One region of the Salipaludibacillus sp. CF4.18 genome, then DNA from elsewhere that is predicted to be linked to it. Evidence: riboswitches for the same ligand, from Rfam matches in the RefSeq annotation. Region 1 holds a riboswitch; each other region holds the start of a gene.
The links. A riboswitch is a leader RNA that binds a small molecule or an ion and turns the genes downstream of it on or off. The one in region 1 is predicted to bind thiamine pyrophosphate.

Region 1 (5,891 bases):
TTCCTCAACCTTTGTCATGTCTACAAATGTATGCTCAATACCTAGTTTTGTAAGTACTTCTGTCGTAAACCGGAATGTCCCGCCATAAACATCTTCCGTGATGACCAGATGGTCGCCCGAAGACAGCATCATAAACGTCGTGGAGATCGCCGCCATTCCTGAGGCAAAAGCAAATCCAGCTGTTCCATTTTCCAATTGAGCAATGGTATCCTCCAAAGCCTCTCTAGTCGGATTCCCCGATCTTGCATAATCGTATTTACCGAACGAGTCCAGTCCCTCTTGATGGAATGTCGATGCATGCTGAATCGGCACACTGACAGCACCGTTTGTAGGGTCTGTTTTATGTTTATGATGTAAAATTCGTGTTTGCAGACTATATTCTAAAGAATCATTTTTCATTATTTCTCCCCCTGACTAGCTGTAACTGCTTGAAAAGCTTGCTCTAAATCAGCAATTAAATCTCGAGCTGATTCAACACCTACTGAGAATCTTAAAAGTCGATTGCAAACTCCGAGCTTGGTGCGAAGTTCTTCCGGCACATCCGCATGTGTTTGTGTCGCCGGATAAGTCATTAAGCTTTCAACCCCACCCAAGCTTTCTGCAAAGGTAATCAAAGATAAGTTTTGCAGGAATGGGTTCACATAAGATTCATCTTGAATCCGAAAAGACAGCATGCCCCCGCGCCCTGGGTAGATAACATCATCCACTAGTGGGTGCTCGTGTAAAAATTCAGTGATCTCTTTTGCATTTTGCTCATGTTTATCCATACGAAGAGCCAATGTTTTCATGCCTCTGATTACGAGCCAGGAATCTAAAGGTGACAGAATCGGACCAATGCTATTAAAGTAATAGAAAAGATCTTCACACAGTTTTTCTCCTTTTCCTACGATCAAGCCGGCAATCACATCATTATGACCTGATAGGTATTTTGAAGCACTGTGAATAACTATGTCCGCACCTTCTTCAATAGGGCGCTGGATGAGCGGAGTATAAAATGTATTATCTACAATGAGCAGAAGGTTAAATTCCTTTGCAAGTTTATTAAACGCTGCTAAGTCCGCTTCTTGCATAAGCGGGTTTGTCGGCGTTTCAATGTATAAAGCTTTCGTTTTATCTGTTATTTTAGAACGGAACTCCTCGACGTGTCTTGCATCACCATATTGAAAGCTCAGCCCCCAGCGACGCCAGCTTCCTTCAAACAGTCGGTACGTTCCCCCGTATAAATCACTTGATGCTATAATTTCATCTCCACTTTCAAATAGGGAGAGAACAATTTGAATTGCTGACATTCCTGAGGAACAGGCAAAACCCCTGTCTCCACCTTCTAATTTGGCAATTGCCTCTTCTAAAATATGTCTAGTTGGGTTGCCAGTCCTAGAATAATCATATCCTGTCGACTGTCCAATGCCTTCATGGCGGTATGCTGTTGAGAAATAAATAGGCGCGCTAACTGCACCTGTTGTTGTTTCACTTCTGTTTCCGATCTGAACGAGCGCTGTTTCAATTTCTTTACGGTCCATGGACACCGATACCTCCTCTAAACTAATACTTACTGCAATCAAAAAAACCTTCTTCTTATTTTTAAATAAGAAGAAGGTTTTGGATGTATATGTAAGGTCTTCTTCTTATCTTTGCAAGCACCTTGGCTTGCAGGAATTAGCACCTGACCACGGACAATTACTCGCAGCTGGTTGCTGAGACTTCAAAGGGCCTTTCCCTCCATCTCTCACAATAAGAATGTATCTGAATATTTAATTTTTATTAGGTCATTGAATCTATTCTATAGCATACGGGAAAAGAATGCAATATTTTTTTCTGGTCCAGAAGATAGACAATCTTAACTTCCGGTAGAACTTTGATCTCTTTTACTTTCAGATAATTTAACAATGATCGTTTGTTTAAAAATAAATGGTTGTTGTTAGTTGTTATATTAAAGGACTCCATGAAGGTCTAAAATGATGACATTCGTTAACACAGACGGTTGACATCAGCTTAAGGTTTGTTACAATCAAGGGAAATTAATACATACTACTAGGGGTGCCCATAAGGTGGGCTGAGAGAAAGGTGAATCAAACCTTTTAACTCTTTTGAACCTGACCTGGTTTAAACCAGCGGAGGAAAGTAGTGATAAATGAGATCGTATCTTTATCAACTTCGTGACCAAGGCCAGGTCCTTTCATTAAATGGAGGGGACTTGGCTTTTTTTATGTCTTTATTCATTTTTATATTTTATAAGGGGGAAATAACACAATGAATCGCACACACAAATTAACATTAATGGCGATGCTCATCGCTATTGGAATCGTAGGGGCCGCATTTATTTGGTTTCCGGCAGGTGTAGCTAGAGCTTATCCTATCCAACATGCAGTCAATGTAATTGCTGCCGTTTTACTGGGTCCCGGACCAGCCATAGTCATTGCATTCGCTATTGGTTTAATACGTAATATGCTTGGTCTCGGAACTCTTCTTGCTTTTCCAGGTGGGATGGCCGGTGCTTTATTAGCTGGTCTCGCCTATCGTTGGACAAAGAAAAAGTCGATGGCTGCTGTTGGCGAAATTATTGGAACGGGAATAATCGGTTCTCTTCTGGCTGTTCCTATTGCCCAACTATTCCTTGGTCAAGCTGCAGGTGTTTTCTTTTTTATTCCCGGATTCTTGATTAGTAGTATCGCCGGTGCAGCTCTAGCTTTATTAGTGTTAAGTAGAATAAGAAAAACGGCATAGCCGTCTTTTATTAAATACAGCGTCAGCTTCCACCGCCATCTTAGTATCAAGGGTGGGTTTCCCTTGATGCTAAGATGGCGGTGGAAGCTGCAAATTTTATAAATTCTCTAAAAAAAAGATCCTTTGAAGTGAGAGAAACCTTCGCTTCGGCCGGCTGTGTAGCACCTACTGTTTATACGTAGGATGCTACACGGTTTGTAATTTAAAATCAGTCTGTGCGAATATCTGGACCCGAAGTGGCGCATTTATGATTGCTAAATTACTCATAACCAATCCAGCATCTTTCAGCCATTTAAAAAAAGATCATATCTGTTATCCAAACCCCTGCTATGCCGCCCATCACTATAAGGACGAGGTTAAAGCGAAAGAACGCAAGTACAATGGATGTTGATGCCCCGATGATGGCTGAAGGTACATTCTCTACCGAATACAATATCCCCGGAAAAATAAGACTGGCCAGTACTGCATATGGTACAAATTCCAAAAATCGCTTCACAGGAGAAGCTAGTTTCATATTTTTCAGAAAAACCATTGGAAGCATCCTTGGTAAATACGTCACTAAGCCCATTGCGAGAACTAGAAGAATCATCTCACTCATCATCTTCACCTTCCTCTTTCGGGAATAACCAAACTCCGATAGTAGCTGTTAGGATCGTTGTAATGATGATCATCCAGCCAGTGGAAAACTCTATTGGAATGACCCAGTACAACACCGCATTAATCACAATCGCTATTCCTACTATAACTACGATCGGATTTGATTCTTTTAAACTAGGCACCAGTAATCCTATGAACATCGCATAAAGAGCGATGCCCATACTATTTTGAATCGATGCCGGAAGACCCATAGCTAAAAAAACACCAGCCCAAGTCCCAACATTCCAAGCTAAAAAAGCAATAAGATTTATTCCTATAACAAAGGAAGGTTGGAGCACTCGTTCCCGTTGCGACGACGAAACACTAAATGTCTCATCGGTTACCCCAAAAGAGAGCAATGCTAATTCTTTATTGGATGTCCACTTTGGCAAACGCTGTGATAATGAAGCCGTCATCAAAAAGTGACGAAGGTTCAAAATAAACGTCGTAATAATGATTTCCCAGTATGCAACCCCTGCGATAATTAGGTTAATACCAATGAATTGACTTGCCCCTGCAAAAATAACGAGAGACATGAGTAAAATCACGGCCTCTGGAATAAAAAAAGATTTCGCTAATAGTCCGAACGCGATAGCAATTGGAATATAACCTATTGCAACAGGAATACCTGCTTTTAATCCTTCCTTGAATGGACTGCTACTGACGATGTTTTCTTCTGCTAATGCGTTGGACATTCACTCACCTCATATGTATAATTTACTTTAATATACAATACATTCGGATGTTATACAATATAAAATACTTTTATACGTTATAACATACTATTACCCTTGGAGGTGTCCCTATGGATCCTGTAAATCAGCAGATTGCTTGGAAATTAAAACAATTACGCCGGTCGAAGGGTTTCAGCCTAGAGAAGACTGCAGAAGTAACGGGTGTGAGTAAAGCAATGTTGGGACAAATTGAACGAGGTGCTTCAAATCCTACTGTTTCTATCTTATGGAAAATTGCTAATGGCTTAAAAGTCTCCTTTTCTTCCTTTGTGGAAGAAGAAGAACCTTCTGTTTCCATTGTTCACTTATCTAATGTAAAACCTATTATTGAATCCAATGGTTCATATCAGGTTTTTCCTATCTTTCCTTTTAAACAAGATAAGCAATTTGAAATATATACGGTAACACTAGCTGAAAATTGTATGCAGGAGTCCGAAGCACATCAAAGAGGTGTGGAGGAGTATATTACTGTTTTAGAGGGCGAATTGACATTAGATATTAATACGAATGTCTATACAGTAGGGGAAGGTGATTCCATACGTTTTCATGCGGACAAGCCCCATGTATACATGAATAAAACTGCACAAATCCTTCGTTTTCACAATTTAATCTATTACGCTTAGGTTGAGAATGGCATTAATCTTCACTAATGCTATTTTTACAGATTGGTTTTTTAATTAGAATAGCGCGGTACTCGAATCTGCTTCCACGACTATTTGAAGATAAAAAAATAACCTCAATCTAGGCTATCTTTCCCATCCATTTTCTTCATTAACCTAGCTACGTTTTCCGAGATCTGACGAACGTGTTCTTTTGCTTTCGCCGGTAATTCCTCCATCAATAAAACTTCGGAGAGAGAACTAAACACAACGTCTATTCCTGCTTCATATACAGCTTCGTACCCTTCACCAATACTTCCACAAATTGCAATCACAGGAACGCCATGCTTTTTCGCAACTTCCGCTACGCAAATCGGGGTTTTCCCAAAAACCGTTTGAGAATTGATCCCGCCTTCACCTGTAATAACAAAGTCAGCACCTTGAACATGCTTCTCTAAGCCAATTGCTTCAGCGATGATCTTACCACCCTGCTCAAGTGTTGCTGGCAAAAAAGCAAGAAATGCTGCTCCAAGTCCTCCCGCAGCTCCAGCACCAGGGATGTGTTCTACGTCCTTGCCTAACTGTTGCTTCATGACTGCAGCAAAGTGAATTAATGCAGTATCTAATTTTTCAACGTCTTCCGGTGTTGCACCTTTCTGAGGGCCGTAAATAGCCGAAGCACCACTTTTTCCTGTTAACGGGTTACTAACATCACAGGCAACTAAAATAGAAACCTCAGACAGTCGTGGATCTAGGTTACTTACATCCAATGAATCTAATTCCTTTAACGCTAGTCCCCCCGGTCTTAATCCCTTGCCAGCCTTATCTTTCAAACGAACACCAAGCTCTTGAAGCATACCAGCGCCACCATCATTCGTCGCACTGCCACCAACCCCAATAATAAACTTCTTCACCCCTAAATCCAGTGCAGCAGATATTAATTCTCCAACACCTTTTGTGGTCGTTATTTTGGGATCTTTCAAGTTTTGAGGAACAAGATGGATACCTGACGAGGAGGCCATCTCTATTACTGCTGTTTTCTTATCCCCTGACAATCCAAACAAGGCCTCGACTGTATCTCCAAGCGGCCCAGTCACCTTTTTTTGAATGATCTGTCCTCCTGTAGCATCAACAAGAGATTGAACTGTTCCCTCTCCCCCATCAGCCATCGGACACATAATAAACGCTGCATCCGGAA
Region 2 (5,891 bases), on a different contig from region 1:
ATGTTGTGCGGATACAGAAAAATGCTGCTGTGGTGATTCTGTCGCATTGGTATAGCGATTTTCAAGCAATTCTGCCTGCTCAATGACCTGTCTTGCGTAACCTAAAAACTCCGCCCCCTCTGGAGTAATGACAATTCCCTTATTCGTACGTGAAAAAATCTTAATTCCCAATTCTTTCTCTAATTCTTTAATTGCATTGGATAGACTCGGTTGACTAATAAACAATTGCTGTGCAGCATAACTAATCGATCTGTTCCTAGCCACTTCGATTACATATTTTAATTGTTGTAATGTCATCTACTTTTCCTCCCCGCTCCCATTACATAGTTTTATCTTAGCATAAACAGCTTGGGAAAAATTTTAAACATAACTAAGCACTATCTGTGGACGGTTGTCCATAAACAGAACCAGGGAACATTAACCCTACCACTTTGTACTGCGTAATGAATGGAGGCTGAAAATCCATCAATCCTCTCATGCACGTTATTCCGAAGACTTCTTAAAATATATAGAATACAACCGGTCGATGGTAGAAATTATTCGAGATAAAGTCGTCGAAACCGCCCAGCAATATATCGCTGAAACATATGAAGAAGACAGTGAAGAACGGGCACAGGGAGAGGATTCGATCGAAGCATGGTCAAATACCTTGAGAACGCCAGCTACAAGGAAAATGGACAACAGAGCAGGTCGTAGAGGCTTCTTACCCTATCATTGATCATCAGACTGAGGTCGAGTTAAAGCTCAAGTTGGATCACATGGAAGTAAAGGCTCTCTTATCAGATTTCAGTGACAACCTATACAATTCATTTTCTTCAGGTCGATCTTATCACTTAGTAAGCTTCTAAAAAACATCAAATACATTCCTTAACGCTCTTCCTACACCACGTATCAATCAAATAATTAACCTGAATGGAAGTAAAACCAATTCCGGCAACCAAAATAAAAAATCTACAATAAAATCTAAAATTGAATACTTTTCATTATTTTTCTTTCGTCTCGTTTTTAATTTCTTTCTATTCCACCATTCTTTCATGTAAAGCGTCTCCCCCTTTACTATTTAAAATTACAATTTTGTTAAGCCCCTCTTTTTATCATCTTCCATTCTTATACCAGTATTTTAACATAAATATCCATATTTAATCTTAAAAAACGTAGTGTCTTTTTTTCTATTTTGTCGCTTTTGTTATAAAGGAAAGTTGTTTCTTGGCTTGGAAAAGCAAAAAACACCACTCATTAAGAAAGGGTGTCTACACAGACTTTTTTTTGCATCAATAACTCGAAGTAGCGAAGGCGGCGACTCCACAGGGAAAAGCAATAGCTGAAGCATTGCCCGCGGAAAGCGTCCGCCTAAAGCATATTCGAGCATTCTGTTCGATGAAAATACAATCTCTCTTACTTCAATACCTTTACAAACAATTAAAGAGATTATTTTGGTTCCTCAAACTCTATCTCAATTTTACTTCTGATGTCGATATTTTTTAACGCTTGGGAAGCTAAATGATCGGCTTCACGATTCTGTTTTCTTGAAATTGACTCATACTCCGGTCTTATGCCTAATTGTTTGAATTTAGCTTCAATCCGATCTGCCCAATTGTTCAAGACTTCCTCTGTACACGCCCATTCGCCGTTTAATTGATTAATCACAACTTGTGAATCTCCAATAAATTGAATAGGTAAATGATGAACTCCCAGAAGTTCCAGCTCTTGTAAAGCGAGATGAAGAGCTGCGTATTCAGCCTCATTATTCGTCTCAAGCTCTAATATTAATGCGTTTTTTCTAAGTCGAAATGATTTACCATTTTGTTCAAAATAAATCGCACAGCCCACGCCTGATTTTCTTGTATCCCGTTCAAAACCACCATCAAAATAAACGGTAACATTGTGGGGCTCGGTTTGGATTTCCTCCATAAACTTTTTTAGTTCCTTTAAAGACCATGTAGTGTCTTGGCTATCAACAAATGTTAAATGTTTGATGCGACCAGTTCTTTCGAGATCTTCTGCAATTAAAATTGCTTTTCCGGCACGCATCTCTTCCGAACTAAAAGAAGTTTCCAGTCCTTTGGGTGTTTTATATGTTAATTCAAATCTAACATTCATACTAAACCACCTTATCTAGGTTTTATTTATAGATTAGAACATACAATCAATTATGTCCATTGTTCCCTTCAAGATGGAGAATTATTTCTCTCTAAATTTTAAAAAATGACTTGGAAGAAACCAAGTCATTTCGTGAATTTTATCTTTTTCGCTTGAGTTACCTCTGATTTTATTTCCTGAGATGCCTTCTCAGGTGATTCCGCTTTGCTAATAGCTGTAATCACGGAAACTCCATCAGCACCTGCTAGAATCACCTCCTGCGTTCTTTTCGCATTTATCCCTCCGATTCCTACAATTGGAATCGTGTAACCATGATCACGAATTTGTTCAATTAATGTTGTTCCTTTCACTTCCTTCGTATCCTTTTTCGTTTCTGTCGCATAAATAGGTCCTACACCTAAATAATCTGCCCCGCCCGCAACTGCCTTTTCCACTTCTTCTAATGTATGTGCTGAAATACCAATGATTTTATCAGGAAATGCACGTCTCACATACTTTAAATCTTTATCGTCTTGCCCAATATGAATTCCGTCTGCATCCAATTCTTTCACTAGTTCTAGATCATCATTAACGATAAATGAGATATTATTTTTCCGACAAATAACTTGAAGTTCTTTGGCAAGCTCTCGCTTTTCAGTCCCAACGAATGCATCCTCTCCTTTTTCTCGAAATTGAAAGATAGAGACGCCTCCATTTAAAGCCAAATCTAGCGTTTTTTGTGGAGAAGTTATACAATTCTGACTCCCCATAATAAAATATACGCCAAGTGCTTCTCGTAATGTTTCAGTTTTAAGATTATTCATCTATACTCCCTCTATTCACCTGTCTGTTATAGGCCCAATGATTGGTAGGTCCATGGCCTTGTCCAATATTTAAATCTTCTTTTATCGCAGCCTGAGTGAACATCACCGCTATTCTCACGGCTTCTACGATTTCCTTTCCCTTTGCTAATTCAGCCGCTATAGCTGCTGAAAAAGTACATCCTGTCCCATGAGTATTCACCGTGTTTTTTCGAATATTTTTAAATTCATAGAACTCTTCTCCGTCGTAAAAAAGATCAATTACGTTTTCGCCATCTTCTGCGTGCCCGCCTTTAATAACGACGCTTTTTGTACCCATCTTAGAAAGGCTTACTGCGGCATCTTTTCGATCCTTTATTGTAACGATCTTTGCACCTGTTAAAACTTCAGCTTCCGGTATATTAGGTGTAATGACTGTTGATAGCGGTATTAAATCATGAATAATTGCGGTTACAGCTTCATCTTCGAGTAATTTACTACCACCTTTTGCAATCATGACAGGGTCAATCACGATATTTTTCCATTCATAGTAACGTATTTTATTTGCAACTCCCTTAATAATTTCACTTGAAAATAACATGCCTGTTTTCAAAGCATCTACGCCTAAATCTTCACCTACAGCTGTTAACTGTGCTTCCACCGCTTCCACTGTCATCGGATAAACACCATGGACTCCAAGTGTATTCTGTGCTGTAACAGCAGTTATCGCTGACATACCATATACTTGTAATTCTTGGAAAACCTTAAGGTCGGCTTGTATCCCTGCTCCTCCACCACTATCTGAACCCGCTATTGTTAGTGCATGCTTCACGTTCATAGCTTCCCCTCCTCTCTTTTGAATCACACTTCTTTAACGAGTAAGTGTTTTGCGATTATTTCAGAATTAATATTGTTGAGTTGATTTAAAAATTCTATTTGAAAAGAACCAGGTCCTTTTTCTCCACCTCTCGTCATGGCTCTTTCTGCTGCAATACCATAGGTTGCCAATGCAGCTACTGTGCCAGTTAACAGATCCTTTTCCGTAGAGATAAAAGCACCAATTACAGCGCTTAACAGGCAACCAGCCCCAGTAATTTTGGATAACATCTCGTGTCCATTTTCTACTAAGTAAGTCGACGTTCCATCTGAAACGACATCTTCTTTTCCTGTAATCACTACTGTCGTGTTAAATTGCTTGGCAGCATTCTTGGCTAGGTCTACTTTATTTCCGCCGGTTTCTCCAGCTTCTACACCTCTTATTTCCCATTGCTGTCCAATCATGTGAGATATTTCTGCTGCATTGCCCCTCAGCACAGTTACCGCTATTTTATCCATCATGTTTCTGGCCACCTTTGTACGGTATGGCGTTGCTCCTGCTCCAACAGGATCAAACACTACTGGGATACCTTTTTCATTAGCAGCTTTGCCGGCAAGTACCATGGATTTCACCTTGTTTTCATCCAATGTTCCTATATTTAAAATGAGCGCTTGTGCGTTACTTGTCATATCTTCAACCTCTTCTTTCGCGTGGGCCATTACGGGTGCAGCGCCAAGCGATAAAAGACCATTTGCGGTGAAATTAGTCACAACCTCATTGGTTATATTGTGGATTAGGGGTTTACGTTCTCTTAATTCGTTTAAAATTTCTGCAATTTTTTGATTATTCATTTTCAGTCTCCTCTCAATTTATGTAATAGGAAAAACGCATAGCCGTCTTATCTTTTGAAAACAAAAAAGCTTCCTCAGTTAGGAAGCGGGTAAACGCGATACTTTATGAACTAACTAATTGTAACCTATGTTAATTCGATAAAGGAATCATCCACTTTCCTACGCTGGTATCAACCAGATCAGGTTAAAAGGGTTAAGGTAACGCACCTCTCTCAGCTAGATAAAGCACCCCTAGTGTCTCTTATTTAATTGAAATTTTCTCCATGTTAGCATAATACTTCTTTTCTTACAACGAACTCGCTGTACTCTTATTATTCTATTTAGGTAACTATTGGACTTCCTAATATCATTATACAGAAAAAGCTAGCTTAGAAGATATCTAAACTAGCTTTTCAGAAACATTATTAATTAACTCGGACAACAACTCCGCTGAAATTATCTGCCCAATATCCACTATTCATATTAGCAACTGCAACTCCTGTTGAACTTTGAGAACCAATAAATTGGCCTCCACCAATATAAATACCTACATGTCCATTTGTTTTGTAAGTATTAAAAAATACTAGGTCTCCAGGTTGCTTATCACTACTAGAAATTCTTTGTCCTGCATTAACTAATCCACTAGTACTAGCAGGTAATGATTTACCCACTTGCGAGAATGACCAGCTTACAAAAGCTGAGCAGTCAAAACGACCATTTGCTATATCAGAGGATGATCTCCCTCCTCCAAAAACATAGGTTGAATTCCCAATGTATTTACGTCCAACTTGGGTGACTGACCCACCATAGCTTGAAGGAGCAGGTGCTGCCTTCGTTTCACTTGATGAACTTTTACTTTTATTATCAGTATTAGTTACTGTTGAAGTAGTGTTTGCCTCTGAAGCAGAAGCAACATTTTGACTTGACGAAGAATTAGTGCTAGTCTGAGTTGCTGCTTCAGAAGCAGAAGAATTAGTGTTACTCTGAGTTGCTGCCGCCTCTTCCTCTGCTTGTCTTGCAATCTCAGCTTCTTCTGCTATTCTTAAGTCTTCTTGACGTTGAATTTCAGCATCAATCTTAGCCTCTATTTCTGCTTCTGCTGATTGAAGATTACTATCTTCTTCTAACAATCTTGCCATCTTTGATTCAATTTCAGCTTCTTTTGATTTTAACTCGTCTTTAAGTTCATCGTTACGTTGGTTTTGGTCTTCTAAATGATGTTTCATTCCAACTAGTTCTGTTTGCAATTCTTCAAGTTCATCTAATTTCCCCTGAACGATTGCCTGTTTTTCTTCTAGTTCTTTTTGGTTGATCTCTAATTGTTCAATAAAATCATTATCAGCTTTAGCAATTCGAGTGATTGTA
Region 3 (5,891 bases), on a different contig from region 1:
CTATTTTTTTCTCGACTGACGACCGATAATAACTGTTTGTACGGACTATTTTTTGAGGGAAATCTGGCATGCGTTGGGGGTTTTACTGTTTACGCAAATCGTTATGCGATGCTTGGACGATTACGAAGCGATCGTCGTTACAGGGGAAGGTCATTTGCAACAGAAATGATGGCTTTTTTGCGGAACAAAGCGCTTGAAATGAGTGGCATTCAATGGGTCGGCGCGAACACTGAAGTACACAATAAACCTGCCCGTCGCGTGCTCGAAAAAATAGGGTTAACACCCCCATGACGCAATGTATGTTGCCACTTCAAAAGACATTTCTGAGTTCGAAACAGGTGTCGGCACCTGGCAACCGATTCAATCGATTACACGCAAAAAAGAATGGCTTCACAAAGAATACGTCCAGAAAACCAAACTATTCCCGTATGAATGTTATTATCCTTTTCCAGCTTCCGAAGAGTTGTTTCAAGAAGAAATACTCTATAAATGGACTTTCTATGAAAACGCAGAAAAAACCCGCTTTGTTATTACAAAGCACGATCAAAAAGAAACTCATTATCTGCATGTGGTGTATCCTTGGAGTGATTTCTCTTCACAAGAAGGACTTTGGGAGACCATCGGACATGCGCACCGCCAATTAACTGCTCAAACGAAAGAGTATACATACATTTGGATGGATTTAACGAAGGAAGAAGTCCAAGCACTTCCACCAAACCACCCATTCGAACTCCCATCACTCTGGACCCTATACGGGGAAGCGAAGGGACGGTTCTCTGCTTCATAACTTACTTTTCGTGATGGCACACCGATAGCACCCTAACAAAAAAAGAAGCAGAGAACCGTCCCCTGCCTCCTAACGCAATTCCTGGTAAACGGCTTTTTTCCATTGCAGGAATTCTTCACTAAGCAGTAGTTCTTCCTTGCGCGGCCGAGCAAAGGGAATGGTGAATTCACGTTTGGTTGTTGCCGGATTGCTTGATAAGACAATAATTCGATCGGACAAGTAAATCGCTTCCTCAATATTATGAGTCACGAATAACACAGACTTTCGATTTTCCTCCCAAATCGATAATAACCACCGTTGCATTTCCAAACGAGTGAATTCATCCAACGAGGAAAATGGCTCATCTAAGCATATAAATGATTGAGGACTAAGCAATGACCTGACAAAAGCCACCCGCTGACGCATACCACCTGATAACTGATGCGGATAGGCATTTTCATAGCCAGATAATCCTGCCTTCTCAAGCATTTCTCGTGCTTGGTCATAGTTTGGTTTTGCAAATAATTCGGCACCGAGCACAACATTATCGAGAATCGTTCGCCACGGAAAGAGGGAGGGACTTTGCGGCGTGTAACTAATTGCACCGCGTTTTCCATTGATCTTCTTCCCGTCCAAATAAAAATCACCTGAATCCGGAGTATACATACCACCGATCAAATGAAATAACGTGCTTTTTCCACTTCCCGATGGGCCAAGCAAGGAGACAAATTCCCCCTCTTTTACCGTAAACGAAATGTCCTCTAACACCTTCTTATCGGCAAATGACTTTGTGACTTTTTCAATGACAAGCTCACTCATGTCACTTTCCTCCCTCCGTGTTCCGCCATTTAATAAGCAACCTTTCCAGCATGACAATTAAACCGAAAAACAGCAAACATAACACCATCACGAACCCAATCGCAACAAACACCCGATCCGTTCGGAAAGACGATTGAGCAAGTGTCATGTACACACCAATCCCTTGGTTTGCCCCAAGCCACTCGGAAATTACGGCCCCCATCACACTATAGGTAGCGGAAATTTTCACTCCAGAAAAAATCGACGGTAGCGCATGAGGAAACTGTAATTTAGCAAAAATTTGACGCTTCGAGGCTCCAGCCATTCGCATATAATGCAACAATTCCGGACTCGTTTGCCGAAAACCATCCAACGTAGCGACCGTGATCGGGAAAAAACATACGAGCGTGATGATCAGTATTTTCGGAAGCATCCCAAACCCAAACCAAATCACTAGCAACGGCGCGAGCACAATGATCGGAATATTTTGTGACAAAATCAATAAAGGGTAAAAAGCTTGACGCACCGGCGGCAGCAAATGAAGCGTCGTAGCTACAATAAGCCCAACACTCACACCGATCCCAAACCCAATAACCGACAATTTCGTCGTTGAAAACAAATGATGGTTATAGACGGACCAACTCGTTACCCCCTCTTTCACAATATCCGAAGGCGCGGGAAGCAGCCACGTCGGAATCTCAAACAACCGGCTGCACGCCTCCCATATAATCAGCAAAAGGATGATGACCATCAACGGCCGCCATCCTCGAGCCAGCATTTTTTTCATAAGCTATAGGGGCCTTGCCAGTTCTTGCAAGCACCCCGCACCTCCATTCGACTGGATCTTTTCCAATGACTTAATAAAAACATCATTTTCGTTCATTATCAAAAAACATAGAGAGACACTCTTCATTTTGCTATTGATTGCCTCTCCTTTTTTTACCGGTACTTCTCCGTCAATACTTCCATCGAAGCACCTTCAGGTTTATAGTACACTTTGACTTGTGAGATAATGCTTTCACTACCGAGTTCAACCATACGATGGTTCATTTTTTCGATAATCGCAAAAAGCTCGGTTAGCTCGCCTTCCATCGTCGTTTCCAGGGGATTCACCTGGTATTTCACACCGGACTTTTCAATCACGTCAATCGCTGCATCTACATAAGGAATTACATCTTCCCCGTTTTTCGTTTTCGGGATAATTTGTATACTGACAAGGGCATTCGCCATTGTAAAACACCTCACTTAGTTTTTAGGTAAAAAGTCATTCGTAAATGCATTCTCAGCATCCAACTCTGTTTCTATTAATTCATTCTCATACATCCAATTAGAATAGTTTTCCCAAATCTCTTGATCTTGTATGCCCCATTTTTCCGCATCATCTTGATACTTAGGCGACAACCAAGCTTGACTGGCTTGAACAAGCTCTGCATCTAAATCAGGTACAGCCTCTATTAGAATATCAGCAGCTTCTTCCGGATTTTCGATTGCATATTCGTACCCTTTAGAAACAGCGGCCATGAATGCTTCGACCGTTTCCGGGTTTTCCTCAATCATGCTTTCGTTCGTTGTAATAACTGGCGTGTAATAATCAAGATCTTCAGAGTAATCAGTCAGATATTGCATATTAAGATCGATATCACGCAATTCTGCTTGGACCCCGTCCCAGGCATAATAAATCCAGGCGAAGTCAACATCACGTTCGATCGCTGTGAAAAAATCAGTGTTTCCCATATTCACAATTTCCAAGTCTTCCACATCAGCGTCTTCTTGTCTCATTAATGAATCGATAACGGCTTCTTCCACAGGGGCACCCCAGCCACCATAGGTTTTTCCAGCATAATCAGCGGGAGAAGTTATATTTTTATCAGCAGGTGAGGCAAATCCAGATGTATTATGCTGAATGACAGCTGCGATAGAAACAATCGGGATATCCTGAATCCGTGCTTCCGTTATCGTTTCCTGGGCACTAATTCCGAAGTCTGATTGACCGGATGCAACAACTTGATCGGCACCGGATTCACCTGGCAAAGAAATCTCTACATCTAATCCTTCTTCTTCAAAATATCCTTCCGCTTGTGCAACGTATAAACCAGTATGGTTCGTGTTTGGCGTCCAATCAAGAACCATTGCGATTTCTTCTAATTCCTCTGTTTGTTGCTCATTTTGCCCATTTGCTTGATTTTCATCACTGACGTTTTCCTCACTGGGCGCTTCATTTGTATTTCCACAAGCCGTCATCACGAATAGTATCGTAAAAATTGAAAATAATTGCTTTTTCATGTAGAATCCCTCCGTTTTTTCTATAAGATGTTTTGTAATAAGGTGTTACTTGAATTCGCTCCCTTACGCTTTTTCAGTTTCTTTTAACATAAAAAGAAAGTGCAAGAAAGCAATTTTCTGTAAGAGGCGGTTCCGAAAAATTTGCCAAGGAACATATTTGTTTTAGTACGCAAAAATGCACCCCAGGCTTAAGCCTAGAGCGCATATATAGTCACATCTAAAATTACATATGTTCCCTACGCTGGTAATTAGCCAGATCAGGTTCTAAGAGTAAGTATCTCACGGATACAATCTCAACCAGCCAACACTGGTCCCCCTACATTGAAAAAAAGCTATTCAATTCATTCTAATTAAGAATCTTCACTTCTTATCTTGCCACAGATCAAAAAATAAAACAAGAGAGAAGGGACGTTTCACTGCTTCCAAAGGAAGCAGTGAAACGTCCCTTCTGTTACCCCTTTAGGATGCCATATATTCCGATTACATCATCATTTACAAATAGAGGTGCCATTTCTACGGCTAATTCAATCCGTTCTCCAGACTTATTGCGAATAGCCACCTCCGTATTTTCAATAAGTCCTTCCTCTGCTTTGATAAAAAGATAGTATAGAAGGTTGGAGTCGATTTCTTCAATAACGAGAGAATTTAATCTAGAACCGCGAAGCTCTCTGATTGAATAACCAGTTAAATTTTCTACAGACTCATTACCGTTTAAAATAATCCCTGATAAATCAAAAGAAAGAATGGCGTCGGGATTATACTGATAAAATGATTGATAGTAGTTTTTGTTTTCTTTTAAAATCTTTTTACAAGAGATATCCATTGTTTGTTCTCCTTATGCGTCAAAAATTCTTAGTAGAGTTACTTTCCGTTTTGATAAAACTTGTACAGGTTACGATGGCGAATGAATTTATGAGATTGATAGGATCCATTTACACGATGTTTTTCGGACCAATATTTATGATAGCGAGAGAGTACCAAACGATAAATTTTCAACATAGTTCCTCCTCTATTTATAGTTCATTAAAACGAACAATATAGGAAACAAATTTCAGAAGTATAAAACGGTAATTATTAATATTTAGCTACAACATCCTAGGTATTTACTATTTTAACAGTTGTTTTCGGCTTATTAAAGGGACGTTTGGTCACATTATATAGAAAAAAACAGTTTTTTTATAATTCTTTTGAACTACAATAGATTATGGAATAAGTATGTTATATACTTGTTTAAAACGTTCTTAATAAAGAAATTTTAAGGTGATATATTGTTAATAAATATCATTTTTTGTTTATATTTGTAGAATAGTAAAGTATAATGTACAAAAGACTATAGAATTCAGTCGGAAAATCACGAAATGATGTATTTTTTTTCTGCTATAAATAAAGAAAAAATCGAATAATCTTATGTAAAGATTAGGGAGGAATTTAGATGGGGAAATGCTTTGGAAAAAAAGAAGAAAAAGACCAAAATAAACTGGAAAGTATGGATCATGATTTATTAATCAAAGCATCTGCCAATAATTATGATGATAATAAGTTTTGGAGCAAGCTCAAATCAGCAGCTGTAAAAATGGGATCTAAACTTGTTTATTACAGCTTGATCCTGTTTTATGCGATGAAGGATCCTAATGTTCCGACAAAGGCGAAACTAACTATCGCAGGAGCATTAGGGTATTTGATCCTGCCGGTCGATGTCATCCCTGATATGATACCAGCTATTGGATTTACCGATGATCTGGCAATTATTGTTTATGCCATTTACCAAGTGGGATCTCACATAGGTGAAGACACGAAAATCAAGGCTTACACAAAAATAAAGGATTGGTTTGGAGAAGGGCTGGACAATATTGACGAAAAGTTTTTGCCGACAGACAAATAAAAAATGATTTACATTATTTAAAGCTAAAGAGCTCGTTTAAAAAGGTTTTCCGGACCCTTTGTTAAACAGGCTTTTTTTTTATACACAGAAAGTATAGATTCGGACCATGTTTCTAAAAGGGAGTTTGAAAATTTTCAGAGATAGTTGTTTCTTTTCAAAAAG

Region 2: linked by a shared signal. The riboswitch ahead of thiM (hydroxyethylthiazole kinase) and the one ahead of thiW (energy coupling factor transporter S component ThiW) in region 1 are both predicted to bind thiamine pyrophosphate.
Region 3: linked by a shared signal. The riboswitch ahead of ACHABW_RS23720 (ABC transporter substrate-binding protein) and the one ahead of thiW (energy coupling factor transporter S component ThiW) in region 1 are both predicted to bind thiamine pyrophosphate.

Annotation. Positions count from the first base shown of each region.
Region 1 covers NZ_JBIMEV010000008.1:112,680-118,570, forward strand. The annotation lists gene metC (cystathionine beta-lyase) at 1-399, opposite strand, end outside; gene ACHABW_RS07885 (methionine biosynthesis PLP-dependent protein) at 399-1,520, opposite strand; SAM riboswitch class I at 1,623-1,738, opposite strand; TPP riboswitch at 2,024-2,137, shown strand; gene thiW (energy coupling factor transporter S component ThiW) at 2,251-2,724, shown strand; gene ACHABW_RS07895 (AzlD domain-containing protein) at 3,017-3,325, opposite strand; gene ACHABW_RS07900 (AzlC family ABC transporter permease) at 3,315-4,055, opposite strand; gene ACHABW_RS07905 (helix-turn-helix domain-containing protein) at 4,166-4,717, shown strand; gene ACHABW_RS07910 (glycerate kinase) at 4,831-5,891, opposite strand, start outside.
Region 2 covers NZ_JBIMEV010000058.1:805-6,695, reverse strand. The annotation lists partial or broken gene ACHABW_RS21835 (LysR family transcriptional regulator) at 1-297, opposite strand, end outside; gene ACHABW_RS21830 (DUF3900 domain-containing protein) at 437-718, shown strand; gene ACHABW_RS21825 (DUF3898 domain-containing protein) at 711-848, shown strand; gene ACHABW_RS21820 (hypothetical protein) at 896-1,036, opposite strand; gene ACHABW_RS21815 (ribonuclease H family protein) at 1,429-2,100, opposite strand; gene thiE (thiamine phosphate synthase) at 2,226-2,903, opposite strand; gene thiD (bifunctional hydroxymethylpyrimidine kinase/phosphomethylpyrimidine kinase) at 2,896-3,717, opposite strand; gene thiM (hydroxyethylthiazole kinase) at 3,741-4,547, opposite strand; TPP riboswitch at 4,687-4,790, opposite strand; gene ACHABW_RS21795 (NlpC/P60 family protein) at 4,952-5,891, opposite strand, start outside.
Region 3 covers NZ_JBIMEV010000076.1:10,294-16,184, reverse strand. The annotation lists gene ACHABW_RS23745 (GNAT family N-acetyltransferase) at 37-291, shown strand; gene ACHABW_RS23740 (hypothetical protein) at 296-787, shown strand; gene ACHABW_RS23735 (ABC transporter ATP-binding protein) at 857-1,585, opposite strand; gene ACHABW_RS23730 (ABC transporter permease) at 1,587-2,351, opposite strand; gene ACHABW_RS23725 (thiamine-binding protein) at 2,504-2,794, opposite strand; gene ACHABW_RS23720 (ABC transporter substrate-binding protein) at 2,810-3,847, opposite strand; TPP riboswitch at 4,064-4,175, opposite strand; gene ACHABW_RS23715 (PAS domain S-box protein) at 4,299-4,670, opposite strand; gene ACHABW_RS23710 (YkvA family protein) at 5,280-5,729, shown strand.